DNA from 2 places in the Desulfitobacterium sp. THU1 genome. Region 2 is predicted to be linked to the other one. Evidence: predicted binding sites of a transcription regulator. Region 2 holds the regulator's gene; the other holds the start of a gene.
The links. Region 2 encodes HrcA, which represses chaperone genes, less so after heat shock. Its sites were predicted from a motif close to TGTTAGCACTCNNNNNNNNNGAGTGCTAACA; they were not measured.

Region 1: groES (co-chaperone GroES) is a predicted target of HrcA. The motif match lies at 5,566-5,596, and genes of this name have one in related genera.

The regions. Positions count from the first base shown of each region.
Region 1 covers NZ_JBBWUA010000004.1:172,963-181,825, reverse strand. Annotated here, with positions in the region: gene guaA (glutamine-hydrolyzing GMP synthase) at 1-425, opposite strand, end outside; gene hpt (hypoxanthine phosphoribosyltransferase) at 453-998, opposite strand; gene AAC978_RS06000 (hypothetical protein) at 1,186-1,848, opposite strand; gene AAC978_RS05995 (hypothetical protein) at 2,008-2,454, shown strand; gene AAC978_RS05990 (DUF3231 family protein) at 2,514-3,053, opposite strand; gene groL (chaperonin GroEL) at 3,506-5,140, opposite strand; gene groES (co-chaperone GroES) at 5,241-5,525, opposite strand; gene AAC978_RS05975 (NYN domain-containing protein) at 5,875-6,696, opposite strand; gene AAC978_RS05970 (MogA/MoaB family molybdenum cofactor biosynthesis protein) at 6,828-7,325, opposite strand; gene AAC978_RS05965 (MOSC domain-containing protein) at 7,325-7,759, opposite strand; gene moaC (cyclic pyranopterin monophosphate synthase MoaC) at 7,797-8,282, opposite strand; gene moaA (GTP 3',8-cyclase MoaA) at 8,285-8,863, opposite strand, start outside.
Region 2 covers NZ_JBBWUA010000001.1:475,219-484,081, reverse strand. Annotated here, with positions in the region: gene dnaJ (molecular chaperone DnaJ) at 1-45, opposite strand, end outside; gene dnaK (molecular chaperone DnaK) at 194-2,038, opposite strand; gene grpE (nucleotide exchange factor GrpE) at 2,063-2,698, opposite strand; gene hrcA (heat-inducible transcriptional repressor HrcA) at 2,716-3,753, opposite strand; gene hemW (radical SAM family heme chaperone HemW) at 3,911-5,041, opposite strand; gene lepA (translation elongation factor 4) at 5,222-7,027, opposite strand; gene AAC978_RS02225 (phosphodiester glycosidase family protein) at 7,175-8,224, opposite strand; gene AAC978_RS02220 (flavocytochrome c) at 8,343-8,863, opposite strand, start outside.

The DNA.
Region 1 (8,863 bases), on a different contig from region 2:
AAGCCTTCCGGTAGCTCGGCTACCGAATCCCCATGGCTCATCCAGCATTGCCGTTCTCCCCCTAAACCTTCCCATAAGCCGCTGGCTTGATCTACATAAAGTAGCGCTTTGCCATATTCACTGGCTTCAGGATGAATAACCGTGCCACCCAGTTGAGCGGTCATGAGCTGCATACCATAACAAATACCAAAGATCGGAATTCCCAGTTCGTAAATGGCCTTATCCACCATGGGAGCGCCTTCTTGATTGACACTCGCCGGCCCTCCGGAAAAGATAATGCCTTGCGGGTTCCTTGCCTTAATTTCTTCTACGGGAGTTTTATAGGAAATCATTTCTGAGTACACATGGGCTTCCCGGACACGCCGTGCAATGAGTTGATTATATTGACCACCAAAATCCAGTACTAGTATGAGCTCTTGAGCCATCCTTTTGCCTCCCACTTTAACCCTATTTCAACATTCAGATGAATAGGCTTCAGGTTTTAGTATCCCCACATACGGCAAGTTACGATACTGTTCATCAAAATCGAGACCATAACCCACTACAAATTCATCGGGTATTGTAAAGCCATTATAATCCGGCACAACATCTGCCTTACGACGGTCTGGCTTGTCCAGTAAAGTAGCAACCTTAATACTAAGAGGATTCCGAGCCGCTAAGTTTTCCTTCAAATATTTTAAGGTTAACCCCGTGTCAATAATATCTTCGACGATTAAAATGTGTACATCTTCGACACTCCGCTCCAAATCCTTCATGATTCTTACTACACCAGAAGAATGAGTCGAAGCTCCATAACTGGAAACAGCCATGAAATCATACTTCAAAGGAGTCTTGATTTCCCGAATTAGATCAGCCATGAAGGGGACTGCCCCTTTAAGAATCGCCACAACTAGCAAGTTTTTTCCTTTATACTCACGGGTAATTTCTTCACCCAGCTCAGCTACACGTTTTTGAATCTCCTCACGGCATAATAAAATTTTGCCTATTTTCTCTTCCACTCTATAAACACCTCCGCGGATAAAAATATTCTAGACTTAAAATTATAGCAGAGTACTGTTAAAGTGGCAAACAGAAATCGAACGTTTTCTATTCATCAAAGACTAAAATTCGGTTAATAGCTAAAGAGGCTCCTCATAAGTTATGGAAGCCTCTTGCTAATAATCTATTTAGCTTCGAAACGATACATTACTGAATGGGCACGGAGATATTGATTTTTTCGCCGTAATCCTTAAAATTCATTGTTAAAGACATCATTTGATTATCTGTTTTTCTTTTCGCCTCAATGACTACCCGATGAATCAGTTGATCTTTCTTACCAACAAACACGATATAGGAAAATTCAGTCCATCCACTTTCCATGGCTTGATTTTGAATTGTTGGATTAAATTTGATTACCCAAGTCTTGGAATCGTCAAGTTTTTCTTGGCCCTGCAGCACCACCTCACCGTACTCCTTGAATTGCAACGATGCTAATGGATTGAGCTCCGCCAGAAAGACTTCATGAGCAGCCGGGACACTTGGATAGCGAATCCAACGCTTGCTAAATGGGTCCTTCATATAGAGTCCCTCAACCGTTAGGATCATTTCCACATCTGTGCCCACGATTTCCCCTGAGATTCGAGTGTTCTCACCGTCCTTTTCTCCTACGATTTCATTGAGTATGCGATCTTTTCCTTCTACCATTTGATGTTGGATCATTGTGTAGCGAAAAGAGGTCGCTTGAGTCAATTCTTCTAGGCCGTGTGTTAGCAATTCTATTGGGTCGGGTTTCCATAAAAGTTTCCCCACGATACCCCCGATGAACACGGTGCTGATTAAGATGAGTAACAGTATTCCTCTTTTCTTCATATGCTGGCCTCCCTGGCGGAGTTCTTATCACACTTTATGTAGTTCCAGGTTGCCCTATTCCATGGAAAATTTTACTCTTCAATGGTATGAAGGACTGTAATTTGACGTAACAGCAAACTCTTTTCGGACATATTATGTAGAAAAGGAGGCGCATACACCATGTTGTTCGGTAGAAATAGTGTTCTTAATTCCAATGCCCTGGCATTGTTTGATGGCTTCCCGGTAGGCACACGCCTGCAGATTGATATGCAAGAAGGTTATTGGATAGGTTGCCTGACAAGTATTCAAAACAATTTAGTAATCATAGACAATGCTCAAATCTTTTCTGATTCAGGATCTCCACTTGAAGAATTACGCTCTACAGCTCAGGTCCCTCTTAATCTCATCACCTTTGTCAGTGTGGCACCGGAAGATATTCAAACAGAACTTCATAACGATGAAACAAGCAATAATAGCGTCGCAGGATACTTCAATAATTTCTTGGTACGAATCAGTGAAATGAGGATTGATCTGGATAAGTCCGCGAATAGATTCGCTGAATCCCTAGAAAGAATTAATAAATCTGTCCAATCATTTGTTAATGAGGTCTTTGGTGTGGAAAAGTAGAAAATAAAAAAAGCAGGAGGGTTTGAAGACATTACGACCCTCCTGCTTTTCAAATTATATCAATGTTTTATTTTTGCAACATGAGGTAGCCAACCTCTATTAATCATCAATTGCAAGATGCGATAGTTCCAATCTAAGCTTTCATCAAGGAATCTGCGGAACATCATTCCGATATGCAATTGGTAGGAGCTTTGCAATGCAGCTAGGATATTGATCTGAGCCGCTTTGGCCATTGTTCCGATTGCTGCTGCAATTTCCATATCGGTCATTCTCGCATCCTCGGGAATATTCAGATTCCCCTTCTGTAATTGGTGATTGGTGAAGTGAAATTGAGGCACCTCCGCATTGCATTCTTTCAACAGACCTTCACATTCTTCGATTAAGGGTCTAGTGAGTTTTTCCATAGCTTCTAGAATGCGTTCTTTCAGTTCAGAATCTTGGGCATGGTTATACATTATCTCCAGGGAAGATAAATTGTGCCGCCCTTGTGAGATTATACCGTAAATTGCTCCACCCTCAAGATAATTAACTGGTTCCCGATCTATCATGCCTTGCACAGTTGCACGAGCAGCGGATTGAACTTTGTCCATTACAGTCATAGGTAGACCTCCTTGAAATAGTTTTCCATAGGTATTAATGTACAATATTAAATATTTTATTCTCTTAATGGAGAAGTTCTATCTCTATGGCAAACAAGGCGTTCACATTCTTGGACATGTTTGAATACTCTATATCAGACAATACCCATGCAAATTCGGGGAGGTGAAACAATTTGTATAGCAAAGCTTTAGTAGTAGCTTCTCCTCTACCAGCTATCATGCGATTTATTGCAGCTTTAATTAGGTTTATCTATAGGATTTTCACATGATATTATAAAGCTTAAAAGGCACACTTTTTGGGACGCAAAGCAACAAGACTCGTCTGTGTGAATACCATCAAAACTAAAAAAGAGGCCTCCCATAAGTTCACCGAACTCATGAGAAGCCTCTAATCCTGTCCATACCAGTCTAGTGTATGGATATTTTCTATGGAAAAATGTTTACCCTATGGACTACATCATGCCGCCCATTCCGCCCATGCCACCCATACCAGCCATAGCAGCAGCACCGTTATCTTTGGATGGGATATCAGAAATCAGGCACTCTGTGGTCAATAGCATAGCCGCGATGGAAGCAGCGTTTTGTAGAGCAGAACGTGTTACCTTCGCAGGGTCAACGATTCCGGCAGCAATCATATCTTCATATTCCTCGGTGAGTGCGTTGAAACCAACACCACGTCCAGCATTGCGGACCTTCTCAACGACGATCGAACCTTCAAAACCGGCATTGTTCGCAATTTGACGGAGAGGTTCTTCAAGGGCACGACGAACGATGGCTACACCGGTCTTTTCGTCTCCTACCAATTGGAGGCTATCTAACGCTTGAGCAGCATCCACTAAAGTAGTACCACCGCCAGAGACGATTCCTTCTTCAACTGCGGCGCGAGTAGCAGCTAAAGCATCTTCAATGCGGAGTTTCTTTTCTTTCATTTCAACTTCAGTAGCAGCACCGACTTGAATTACGGCAACGCCACCGGCTAATTTAGCCAAGCGTTCTTGTAGTTTTTCCCGATCAAAATCGGAAGTAGTTTCATCGATTTGTTTTTTAAGGGCTTCGACGCGTCCCTTAATGTTATCTTGGGAACCAGTGCCTTCAACAATTGTAGTTTCTTCTTTTGTAACACGAACTTGACGAGCACGTCCCAACATATCGACGGTAGTGTTTTCTAGTTTCAGACCAAGATCCTCGGTGATGACTGTACCACCGGTAAGAACGGCGATATCTTCCAGCATTGCTTTGCGGCGATCACCGAAGCCAGGAGCTTTTACAGCAACGCAGGTAAAGGTTCCGCGTAGTTTATTGAGAACGAGGGTTGCTAATGCTTCACCTTCGATATCTTCTGCAATAATCACCAATTGACGGCCCGCTTGAACGACTTTCTCAAGAACAGGGAGAATATCGGCAATTGCGCCAATCTTTTTATCAGTGATTAAGATGAAAGGATCATTTAGAACAGCTTCCATCTTGTCGGTATCAGTAATCATGTATGCGGAGATGTAACCACGATCAAATTGCATACCTTCAACAACTTGTAATTCAGTGGTCATTCCTTTGGCTTCTTCTACTGTGATTACGCCGTCTTTGCCGACCTTCTCCATAGCGTCAGAGATAAGAGCACCGATGGTGTTATCTCCGGCAGAGATGGAAGCAACTTGGGCAATAGCTTCTTTGCTTTCAATTGGTTTAGCATTAGTTTTAATATCATTAACAATAGATTCAACAGCTTGCTCAATCCCGCGCTTAATTCCCATGGGATTTGCACCGGCAGCTACGTTTTTCAAGCCCTCACGAATAATGGCTTGAGCTAAAACTGTCGCTGTGGTGGTTCCGTCCCCGGCAACATCATTGGTTTTGGTCGCAACTTCTTTGACAAGTTGCGCTCCCATATTTTCAAAAGAATCTTCTAACTCGATCTCCCGAGCAATGGTCACACCGTCATTGGTAATTAGGGGCGCACCGAATTTTTTATCTAATACAACATTGCGACCTTTAGGTCCGAGTGTGATACGAACAGCTTCAGCCAAAGCATTGACACCACGTTCTAAGGCATGGCGAGCTTCTTCATTAAAAATGATTTGTTTTGCCACTTTAAAGTTCCTCCTTAATAATCTAAACTAATAAGTCGATAAAGTCAGTCATAAGTAAGTATTTACATTTTCAATCCATAAGTGAGTAACAAGATATACGTTAGCCAATTACCGCTAAGATGTCATTTTCTTTAAGAATGAGATACTCTTGACCGTCATACTTGACTTCAGTACCGGCATATTTGGAATAAATAACGCGATCACCGACTTTAACATCTAAGGCAACGCGTTCTCCTTTTTCCACTTTACCAGGTCCTACTGCGACGATTTCACCTTCTTGAGGTTTTTCCTTAGCCGTATCTGGCATGATGATTCCGCTTTTTGTCTTTTCTTCCATGGGGAGTGCTTTGATGACTACCCGGTCAGCTAGAGGTTTGATGTTCATTGAAGAAAGTCCCTCCTTAAGAACTAAATATTTTTGTAATTGTTAGCACTCATTCCTGTTGAGTGCTAACATCATACTATAATAATATGCAAGGTTGATGAAGAAATCAAATCCTGCCAGAAGGGTTTATTGCAGATTTACGCGCGAATATCTTTATTTTTCTCGCATTATCTACCCCTTATTGCCTTGCTCTAAAATTGACAGAATCCATCCCTTCGGCTTGCAATCACTAAAGAGTATATTGACCAGACCCCAGATTATTTATTCATAATTTTGGTAAAAACACCCACAAAAAGAGAGAACATCCGATTGGCAATCGGATATCCTCTTCATATTTACTCCACTGGATTTAGTTACTTAGCTTTTCATAACGTTTGCGTATCTCTACTAAGGATGAACCTAAAACATTTTGAACAAGGTCGTGTTCCAGATTTAAAAGATAGATCTTAGTTTTTCCTATTTTCAAATTTGAGTCGGCATATTCTCGTTCAAAGAGAATCCTTTCATTTAAGAAATAGCGAATGAAGTCCTTCACCTGTAATGCAGTTGCTCCTAAGTGCTCTGCTAAGGCGGTCCGCGCTTTGGTGGAAGCAATATACCTCATGCTTAACTGTAGATTTGCAAGAATCAGGATTCCTTGCTTAATATCTTCATCAGCGTTATTTATAAAAGGTTTTGCCTGAGTGAGAAATTCACTAGAGAGTTCCCCATAATCACTAAACATCTGCAGATCGTGGTGCATGTTTCCGTTGGCACCAATGACCTTCACCTCTTTCCCCCAAGCTTTTATTTTTCTTACCAGTGGTAAAAAATCTCCATCCCCTGTCAAAAGGAGAATAACATCAAAGGCAGAGGTGCGAGTCAATAGGATTTCTTGGGCCTCCAGAATTAGTTCTATATCTGCAGCATTTCGCCGTAGCAGGGTACTAGAAAAACTGTTCTTTCCATAAATATGACGTGTATAGACATTATTTTTTTCAAAGAGAGTCTGAGTTCGCCAGAATTCCTCGCGATCAAAATTAGCATATAGATAAATAGCCGATAGCTCATAGCTATTTTTTTCAACATAAAGTTGAATGGAACCCATGAGAATTTCGGGTGTTAATTCATACCCTTGTTCAAAGAGTCCTGTCCATATATTTTCGTAATCAATAAAAGCAATGGCTTTCAAAACAAAATCACCCCGTTTCCACCTGCTTACTATAGAATACGCAGGGTTTGTACAGGGGTGACAAGCATGCACATTTAGTTTGATTTCGAAGTCCTTACTTTGCAACTTTTGAGTGTCAATTCAATCTTTAATTATTGTGAAGGAGTTGCACACTCGCTAGCTTCGCCTTTAAGAATCTGGATTCCATGTGGCAAAGCTGGAACAAGGGCTGCCCAACACTCTTTAACCGCTTTAGGGGAGCCTGGCATATTGATGATTAATGTCTTCTTGCGTAAGACAGCAACGGCACGGCTTAACATAGCCTTCGGAGTGATTTTGTAGCTTTCATAACGCATTACTTCGGCAATTCCTGGAACCAGACGATCAGAGATAGAAATGGTGGCTTCCGGAGTAACGTCACGCAAAGAGAAGCCTGTGCCACCTGTGGTTAGAATAAGATCTAAACCATTCACATCTACCCATTCTTTCATAGTCTGTGCCAAAATTTCTTGGTCATCTGGAACGATGGTATACAAAACTACCTCTCCGCCGATTTCTTTGACGAGATCTTTCAAAACAGCTCCGGAAAGATCCTCTCTCTGACCTTGCGAGCCTTTATCGCTAGCGGTAATGACCCCGACTCTTAACATTACTCCATCACCTCTACGACATCTCCGACACTAATCGGTCCACCTTCTAAAACACGGATAAAGATTCCTTCCTTAGGCATAACACAGTCACCTGCTTGATAGTAGATAGCACATCGAGTATGGCACTCTTTCCCGATCTGAGTCACTTCCCCAACACCGGACTCGCCGATCTTGACTTTCGTGCCAATGGGCAAGCTGACGAGGTCAATCCCCTCTGTGGTCAGGTTTTCAGCGAAATCCCCCGGTCCAACATCAAGTCCCATATCTTGCATTTTCTTAATGCTTTCCATCGCCAATAAGCTTACTTGCCGGTGCCAATCTCCACCATGAGCATCTCCTTCAATCCCGAAGTTTACCTTTAGTACCCCTTCGCCCACATTTTTCTTTCGCATACCTTTTTTCTCACTGGTACATACTGCAATAATTTTAGCCATTTTCTTTTCCTCCAAATTCTTACTCGAGTTCATAGCTTCACCCGTTATGATCTTCTTTCCGAACGAAATGTCCGCTCTTGCCTCCGGTTTTCTCCATAAGGCGAATCTCTCCGATAACCATCGTTTTATCAATGGCTTTGCACATGTCATATATAGTCAAGGCCGCTACACTGACTGCCGTCAGTGCTTCCATCTCGACCCCCGTCTTCCCAGTAACTTTGACGATCCCTTCAACTTCGATGGTCCTGGGAGGAACGATCTCAAAGTTCAGCTTCGCCCCGGTGATAGCTAGAGGGTGGCACATGGGAATAAGCTGAGACGTTTGCTTTGCTGCCATAATTCCAGCCACTTGGGCTACCGCTAGAACATCACCTTTGGCGATCTGCCCCGAGCGAATTCTTTCCAAAGTTTCCGGCTGCATTTCTATCTTACCTCGAGCTGTCGCTACCCGCATGGTCTCCGACTTATCTGAGACATCGACCATCTTTGCCCGACCTTCTTCATCAAAGTGCGTTAACTCCATCATTATCCTCCAATCTGAGACATGATCCGCTGATCTTGCCAAGCTTCATTATTCATGTGATGCTCTGCCGGTTTATACCAAATGGCCTCTGACAAAGCTTGTTTGACTTCTTCATCACTCTTGTCAGATCTCAGCAATTTGCGAAAATCTAATTCATTCGCGCTATGCAGGCACAAACGCAACTTCCCATCAGGTGTTAAACGGACCCGATTGCAGGTGTTACAAAAATGTTTGCTTAGAGCACTGATAAAACCAATGCTGCCTTTAAAACCTTCAGAAGTGATATATTCTGCAGGACCACCACCTCGAATATCATGAGTCGGTTTAAGGCCCTCTAGACCAAGCTTCTCTTTCATCTCATCAATCGACACGAACTCGTTACGTTTATCTGAGCTAACGCCAATCGGCATAAGCTCAATAAAACGCACATGGAGCGGATAATCGCGAGCCAATTCCATAAAACGAGGTAGCTCATGGGTATTTAGATCGCGCACTACCACAACATTGAGTTTTACGGGATGAAGACCAACCTCTAAGGAACGATGAATGCCCTCTATGACTTTGTTAACATCCCCTCCCCG
Region 2 (8,863 bases):
CGCGCTCTTCGAGACTCCAAGCACTTCATAATAATCGCGTTTCATTGTTTCCTCCATCACTCCTAATTCACCCTCCGAAGCCATGCGCCTTTAGTACATGATGATTGGGCACAGGGAAAACCCTGTACCCAATCTCCTTTTCCTAGACTCCTCAACTTAGCACCTGTAGCATCCATAGCTAGCTTTGCTGTGCTTATTTATCATCCTTATTCACTTCAGTATATTCTGCATCAACGACATTGTCATCAGCTTTGCCTTGACCGGCTCCTGGGTCTGCCCCCATATCCGGTCCCGGTGCTTCCCCGCCCGTCTGTTGGTACATTTTCTCGATAATTGGATAAAGCACTTTTGTTACCGCTTCAGTCTTCTCCTTGATAGCTTCAAGATTTTCTCCCGCAGCAGCGGTCTTTAATTCTTCAAGCGCTTTCTTAATCGGTTCTACCTCATTTTCGGCAATCTTGCCCTCGAAGTCCTTCAAGGTCTTCTCAGTTTGGTAAACTGTCGAATCCGCCTGGTTCTTTGCATCGATTAACTCTTTGCGTTGCTTATCTTCCTCAGCATGTGCTTCGGCATCTTTTTTCATCTTTTCGATTTCATCTTGGCTTAGGCCTGTCGAGGCAGTGATAGTAACCTTTTGCTCATTGCCTGTAGCCATATCCTTAGCTGAAACATGCACGATACCGTTAGCATCAATATCGAATTTAACCTCAATTTGCGGAATGCCACGAGGAGCAGGAGGAATTCCGGAAAGCTGGAATCTTCCCAGCGTCTTGTTATAGGCAGCCATTTCCCGCTCGCCTTGGAGTACGTGGATATCTACTGATGTTTGGCTATCCGCAGCCGTAGAGAAGGTCTGGCTCTTAGTTGTAGGAACAGTTGTGTTCCGCTCTATAATCCGTGTAAATACTCCGCCCAAGGTCTCAATCCCCAAAGAAAGAGGAGTTACGTCAACGAGGATGATGTCCTTCACTTCACCTGCAAGAACTCCACCTTGAATTGCTGCCCCAAGAGCAACCACTTCATCAGGGTTAACCCCTTTATGAGGCTCTTTACCACTTAATTTTTTAATGGCGTCTTGAACAGCAGGAATCCGAGTGGATCCCCCGACCAAAATAACTTGATGAACATCGCTCCATGACAATTTGGCATCAGCTAGCGCTTGACGAGTGGGTCCAAGGCATGCCTCAACCAGATCTGCAGTCAATTCTTCGAATTTTGCTTTGGTAATATTCATATCTAAGTGGGCAGGGCCCTCAGCTGTCATGGTGATAAAGGGTAGATTTACATTGGAGGTACTCACTCCGGAAAGCTCAATTTTGGCTTTCTCAGCAGCTTCCTTTAAGCGTTGCAGAGCAACACGGTCTTTGCCCAGATCTACGCCTTGGTCCTTCTTAAATTCAGCTACCATATAATCAATCAGACGTTGGTCAAAATCGTCCCCACCAAGTTTATTATTCCCACTGGTCGCTTTAACCTCTACCATACCTTGGCTCAGTTCAAGTACTGAAACGTCAAAGGTTCCACCGCCTAAGTCAAAGACCAAAACGGTTTGATCCTCTTGCTTATCTAGACCGTAAGCTAAAGCAGCTGCCGTAGGTTCGTTAATAATCCGCTTAACTTCCAAGCCCGCGATGGTTCCGGCATCTTTAGTTGCTTGGCGCTGAGCGTCGGTGAAGTACGCAGGTACAGTGATGACTGCCTCAGTAACGGTTTGCCCTAGATAAGCTTCAGCATCTGCTTTCAGTTTGCCTAGAATCATGGCCGAAATTTCTTGGGGAGAGTAGTTCTTATCATCTATCTTCACTTTGAAATCGGTACCCATATGTCTTTTCACAGAGAGCACTGTTTTATCCGCATTAGAAACCGCCTGCCGTTTGGCCACTTGGCCAACCAGACGCTCGCCTGTTTTGGAGAACCCTACAACGGAGGGTGTTGTGCGATTACCTTCCGCGTTCGTAATTACGACCGCTTCGCCACCTTCCATAACCGCTACGCAGGAGTTTGTGGTTCCTAAATCAATACCTATCACTTTACCCATATCAATACTTCCTCCTTATTACACCTAGCAGGAAACTTTAACCATGCTAGGACGTATTACTTTTTCTTTAAGATAATATCCTTTTTGTAATTCCTCAACAACCGTGTTTTCTGGATACTCATTAGATTCTACTTGAAGCACCGCTTCATGCATATTGGGGTCAAAGGGTTGGCCTACAGCTTCGATAGCCACTAGCCCTTCTTTGGCTAAGGTCGTTTCCATTTGCTTGAAGATCATATCGACCCCTTGAGCAAACGAAGTAAAATCTTGATTAGTTTTAGATGCCAAAATAGCTCTATCGAAATTATCCAGCACCGGAAGCAACCCTTCGACAACACGCTCAGAGGCATATTTTAAGTAGTCGTCTTTTTCCTTCTGCGTCCGTTTACGATAATTATCAAAGTCTGCTTGCAGACGTTGCAAATGCGCAAAATACTCTTCAGCTTGGTTCTTACTTTGCTCGAGTTCTGCCTGCAAGGCAAGTACTTTTTCCTCTAAAGAAATATCTTGATTCCCTAAAGATTCCCTGCCTTCCGCATCATTCGCTCCCAAAATTTCTTCGATAGTATCGCTTCGATTGTCGGTTTGTTCTTGTCTACCATCTTTGTTTTCCCATCCAGACTGAGCTGATGGGGGGGTTTTCCCGCCCCAATTCACCATGATTGAAACCACCTCTCCTATTTCCTTCGTCGCTTGGTAAGAAGCTCAGTGAGCGTTCTTGTCATGTATTCCACCATCGCCATCGACTTACCATAATCCATTCTTGTCGGTCCAATAAGTCCAATCGTACCCAACGGTTCACCCTCAACACAATACGTCCCAGTAATCACGCTACAATCTTTAAGTTCCTTCATGATATTCTCGCCACCAATAGTAACCGTGATACCCTCAAGCTTCGGACGCAAAAACTGCTTAATCTGATCCCCCTCTTCGAAAACTTGGAAAAGGTTTTTAATCTTTTCAACATCCTGGAATTCAGGCTGGTTTAACATGTTAAGTGTTCCGCCAAGATACACCTTATTTGACTCTTGAGGTTTGTTATCTAAAATAGCGGTTAGGAGCTCTAAAGCATGATCAATAAGATAGCGTTGACGTGAAAGTTCGTTGTAGATTTCATGCAGAAAATCTCGTTTTACTTCCGTCATGGAATGTCCCCGCATCTTATGATTAAACAGGTTCGCAATTCTTTGTAGTTCCTCAGCAGTTACATTTTCTCCAATCTCGACAATCTGATTCTCTACCACTCCATTTTCCTTGACGACGACCATAATGGCTTTGCCCGACTGATAGGGAAGGAAGTGCATCTGGCTGAATGCACTGTTACCTTTGTCTGGCCCTACGACTATACTAGTCAAATGTGTGAGCTCAGAAAGAAGTTTGCTGGAATGAGAAATGACGCTTTGAATCTCGGCAATCCGCTGTGTGGTCTCTCTTTCGATAACTTCTTTTTCATCCTCGGAAACCTTGGTCTTTTCCATCAGGCAATCCACATAATACCGATAACCAGCATCCGAGGGAATGCGACCTGATGAGGTATGGGGCTGTTCAATTAATCCCAGATCTTCTATATCGGACATTTCATTACGAATCGTGGCCGGTGAGATACCTAAGTCAAACTTCCGGGCGATTGTCCTGGAACCGACTGGCTCAGCTGTATTGACATAATCCTGAACAATAGCTCTCAGGATTTTCTTCTTTCGCTCGTCCATTTGCATACTCATAACCGCCTTTCCACGTTCGCTTTGTTGTTAGCACTCGACCTTAATGAGTGCTAACGATTTATGATATTATAGTAACGCTCACTTTCGCGATTGTCAAGTATCTGACATGCTATAAAGTACTTTAAATTGCTTTAAGATGATTTGCGATGACTCATACAAATTCTTGCAGCACCGCATTAGCCACGAACCAGAACTCGGGATACATTTTGAGAAATTTTCCTTCCTCAATACGTAGTACACCTTGGCTTATATAACGTTCTAAAACTGTGGGATAAAGTTCAAAAAGATCAACCCTGAACTCTTTTTTGAAATTCTCAAGATTGATTCCATGGGCAAGGCGCAGTCCTAAAATGATCCGTTCTGATATTCTCTCATCATTGGTCAAGCTTTCATCTTCCAAGCTATCGATAGGTAGATCTCCTTGCTCAAGCTTCTCCCGATACTTCACCAAATCCTCATAGTTTTTCCGGCGACGATTTTTTAGGCAAGACACCGCACCAGGACCTAGACCCAGGTACTCTTCCCCATGCCAATAACCAAGATTATGCTGACATTCATGGCCCGGCAAGGCGTAATTCGAGGTCTCATAATGGATGTATCCCGCTCTCCCCAGCATTTCTTTTCCTAATTCATACATTTCAGCTTGGGCATCATCATCCGGCAGGTCCTTTGACAAACCCGCGTCTAATGCCAGAGGCGTATCCTCCTCAAGCATCAATCCATAGATAGACAAATGCTCAGGCTGGATGGTAATTACCTCTGCTAAGGTCTTTTGCCAATCCTCAGAGGTCTGTCCCGGCAAACCAAACATCAAATCCAGATTAAGATTACGAAAGCCTGCGCCGCGAATCAGGTTCACACCATCGTAGATATCCTCAACACTATGAATTCGTCCGATTCGTTTTAGCAAAGCATCATTAAAGGATTGAACACCTAAAGATATCCGGTTGATGCCATGGTTTTTTAAAATATGAAGCTTTCCCGCTGTTAGGGTGCCAGGATTAGCTTCCATAGTTTTCTCTGCCGAAGCCGAAAAATTAAATCTTGGCTCAAGCAAGCTGAAGACAGTCTCAAGCTCCTCCTCACTCAAAGCCGTAGGAGTTCCACCTCCCATAAAAAGGGTAGATACCTCATCTGGAATCTCCCCTTGCCGCAAGGCAATTTCCTGATCTAGGCCTTGTAAATACTCTTCCACCTTAGACCTTTGCAGAGGAACAGAATAAAAAGCACAATAAGCGCATTTCCGAAGACAAAAAGGAACATGAACATAAAGGGATGGCATAGTTACACCTCTTTCTTAGGAAGGATCTGCCCATCCAGTCTCAAAAATCGCCACTTTCAACAAATATATCCAATCCATACGCAAATCAGCCACACTTCAACCTTCTCCAGATAATAAGGGAGCGAACCGCATGCTCCGTTGGGTTGCATGATTGGTTCGCTTCCGGTTTGTGTACGCTATTTAATCGTCGATCTTCAGCACAGCCATAAACGCATCCTGAGGAATCTCTACACTCCCTACTTGCTTCATGCGCTTTTTACCCTCTTTTTGCTTCTCTAAGAGCTTCCGTTTACGTGAGATATCCCCTCCGTAACATTTGGCTAAGACATCTTTCCGCATGGCTTTTACTGTTTCTCGTGCGATAACCTTTTGGCCGATAACTGCTTGAATCGGCACCTCAAACATCTGACGAGGGATAATCTCCCGTAACTTTTCGACTAAGCGACGACCGCGAGCATAGGACTTCTCCTTATGCACGATAAAGGAAAGAGCATCCACCAATTCATTATTAAGAAGAACATCCAACTTAACCAATTGAGCCGCTTTATAGCCCGCTAATTCATAATCCAAGGAGGCATATCCTTTAGTGCGGGATTTCAGTTGATCAAAATAATCATAGACGATCTCGCTTAAGGGAAGTTCGTAGATTAAACTGACCCTGTTAGCGGATAGATAATTCATATTAAGGAAATTACCCCTTTTTTCTTGGTTAAGTTCCATAATGGCTCCTACGTATTCTGAAGGTACCATAATAGTGGCTTTCACAATAGGTTCTTCAATACTTTCAATCTCATCTACCTTCGGTAGGTTGGAGGGGTTATCAATATTTATAATCTCGCCATCGGTTTTATTAACTTTATAAACCACGCTGGGAGCAGTAGTAATTAGGTTTAAATCATATTCCCGCTCCAGTCGCTCTTGAATGACATCCATGTGCAAAAGCCCCAAGAAGCCGCACCTATAACCAAAACCAAGAGCACTGGATGTTTCCGGTTCAAAGACTAAGCTGGAATCATTCAGATGAAGCTTTTCCAAAGCGTCCTTCAATCGGCCATAATCACTGGAGTCCACCGGATAAAGGCCACAGAAGACCATTGGGGTTGCCTTACGATATCCTGACAGCGGATAGAGGGCGGGGTTTTCTGCATCAGTGATGGTATCTCCAACTTGAGTATCTCTGACGTTTTTAATACTAGCAGCAATATAGCCAACCTGGCCTGCTTTGATCTCGTCCATGGGTCTCAATCCTGGGGTTAACATGCCCACTTCCGTAGCATCGAAAACTTTACCAGAGGACATCATCTTGATTTGAGTTCCTTTAGCCACTCGGCCATCCATAACTCGGACGTAGGAAATGGCGCCTTTATAAGCATCGAAATATGAATCGAAAATCAAAGCCTTTAAAGGTGCTGCGTCATCACCCTGTGGTGGTGGAATCTTGGCTACAACCGCCTCTAAAATCTCTTCAATTCCTATTCCCGCCTTGGCAGAAGCTAAGATGGCCTCACTGGCGTCTAGTCCAATGACATCCTCAATCTCCTGTTTTACGCGCTCTGGTTCAGCACTGGGTAGATCAATTTTGTTGATCACAGGAATGATCTCTAAATTATTTTCCAAAGCTAAATAGACATTGGCTAAAGTTTGGGCTTCAATGCCCTGGGCAGCATCCACAATTAAAAGCGCACCTTCACAGGCGGCCAAACTACGGGATACCTCATAGGTAAAATCCACGTGTCCCGGGGTGTCAATAAGATTCAGTTCATAAACCTGTCCATCCTTAGCAGGGTATTGCAGGCGAACAGTTTGTAATTTAATAGTGATACCTCGTTCTCGCTCAAGATCCATATTATCCAAGACTTGGGCTTCCATTTCCCGCTTGCTTAGTGCACCGGTATATTCGATTAAACGGTCGGCAAGTGTGGACTTACCATGGTCAATATGTGCAATGATAGAAAAGTTTCTAATTCGTTGTGAGGCCTGTGCCACAGTTTTACCCCTCATTTCAGCAAAATCCAGTGTAATTCCCTGAAAAAAACTATCTTTTTCGAGGATACACTCTAAACAATTATTATACTGCCAATGATTAATTTCAGCAAGAAAATGAGGCAAAAAAACTCCCTATCTGGGTTTTCTTTAACGAAAATGCTCACTAAAGCTTTTTTCCGGAAGAACGATAAAGGCGGAAGGTACTTCCCGCGGTCCATACTGACTGCTGGGCTTGTTCTTTACTTCCCCATGGTAAACCATGGTTGAAGAAGAACCTCCATCCAAATTCGCCCCATTCACCGCCCCATGCTCTAATAGTATATCTTGAACATCCTTCAAGGTGGCACCAATGCTTCCCAGCTGCCTGCCATCGATGACAAGTAGAAGGATCGTACCATCTCGAGTTTGCCCGATCGCCGTGCGGGGTGCAATCCCCCAGCCTCCATCACCTACCTTGATCATCGGCTCTCCATTGACGATGAGAAAAGGTGCAAAGGATACAGCATCGCGAATTCCCAATGTTTCTATCTGCTCCAAAGTATAGCGACCTAGTACTAAGACATCATTTCTATCCAAACCAATTAAATTATAAGTCTCTAAGGGATCCTTATGGATGATTCTTCCGCCGGTCATAAGAATTCCGGTCGGTGTTCCTCCATGACTCACCCCTCCAGGGTCAGAAAAACCGCCGGCGTTAATTCCTGCTACAGCTTGGTGATCCTCCACAAATTCCGCGACCTTCAGTCCCCGATTGCCCAGTTGCTCTGTAGCAACTAACTGCACGCGCCGTGGATCACCAACTTTCAGCAGATACCCCATATAACCTTTCCCTGATACTTCAATGAATTCTAGAGCAGGTTTCTCCTTCTCTAGTGGCTTAAGGACTGTCACTGCTTTTTCATCTGTGTTTACCTTAGGCTCCGGTACTTTATTCTTTGCCATGATGGCAGCAATTTCTTCATCGCTTACAAACCAATGAGCCAAATACTGATGTGTATAGGTTGTCATGGCTGTCGTCACATAGAGTTCCTTTAATTCAGTGAATGGTCCATGAAAAATTAGTACGAAGGCTGTCCCGAAAGCCATCAAACAAAAAACAGTAAAACCCAAAACAAGCTTGCATAAAAAGGAGAAGATTCGTTTCTTCCCCTGATGAGCTGGCCGTCCTAATCCTGTACTAATTACCAACACCTCCATTAAAGAAAGAAGAAGCAATAGCTCGCTCCTTCTTTCTTTCTATGCGGTTTGTAGCAATTATAGCACATTTACTTCTGGCAATAAATCATAGTTAATTCTACTATCAACTATATGCTGCTTACTTCGCAGCTTGTAAAGCCTGCGCTACAGCTTCCTTGATACCTTCACTGGTCATAGTAGCACCACCGACAGCATCAACTTCAGTGACTTGTTTTCTGATAATATCCCCGACCACACCTTCTTCAGCATTTTCGAAGATACCTTCTGTCTCAGCATGTTCCTTTAGATTGATTTCAACTACTTCTCCGTCTTTTACGACAACTTCTACATTGATATCGCCACCCTTACCTTGGCCAACACCTGTATAAGTGCCATCTTTATAGTTTGCTTCAACTTCTGGTTTTGCTTCAGCCGGTTTTGCTACAGCTTGAATGGTTGGTTCAGTAGTACCGCCGTTTTCCATAACATAAGCATGAGCACCGGACCCTGCAATACGTCCGAAGATGACGATATCAGCAACGGCATTACCACCTAAACGGTTTCCGCCATGAACTCCTCCGGTGATTTCACCACCAGCGAAGAGTCCTGGAATAGGACTGCCGTCTTTATTGATGACTTGAGCATCTGTATTGATCTTAA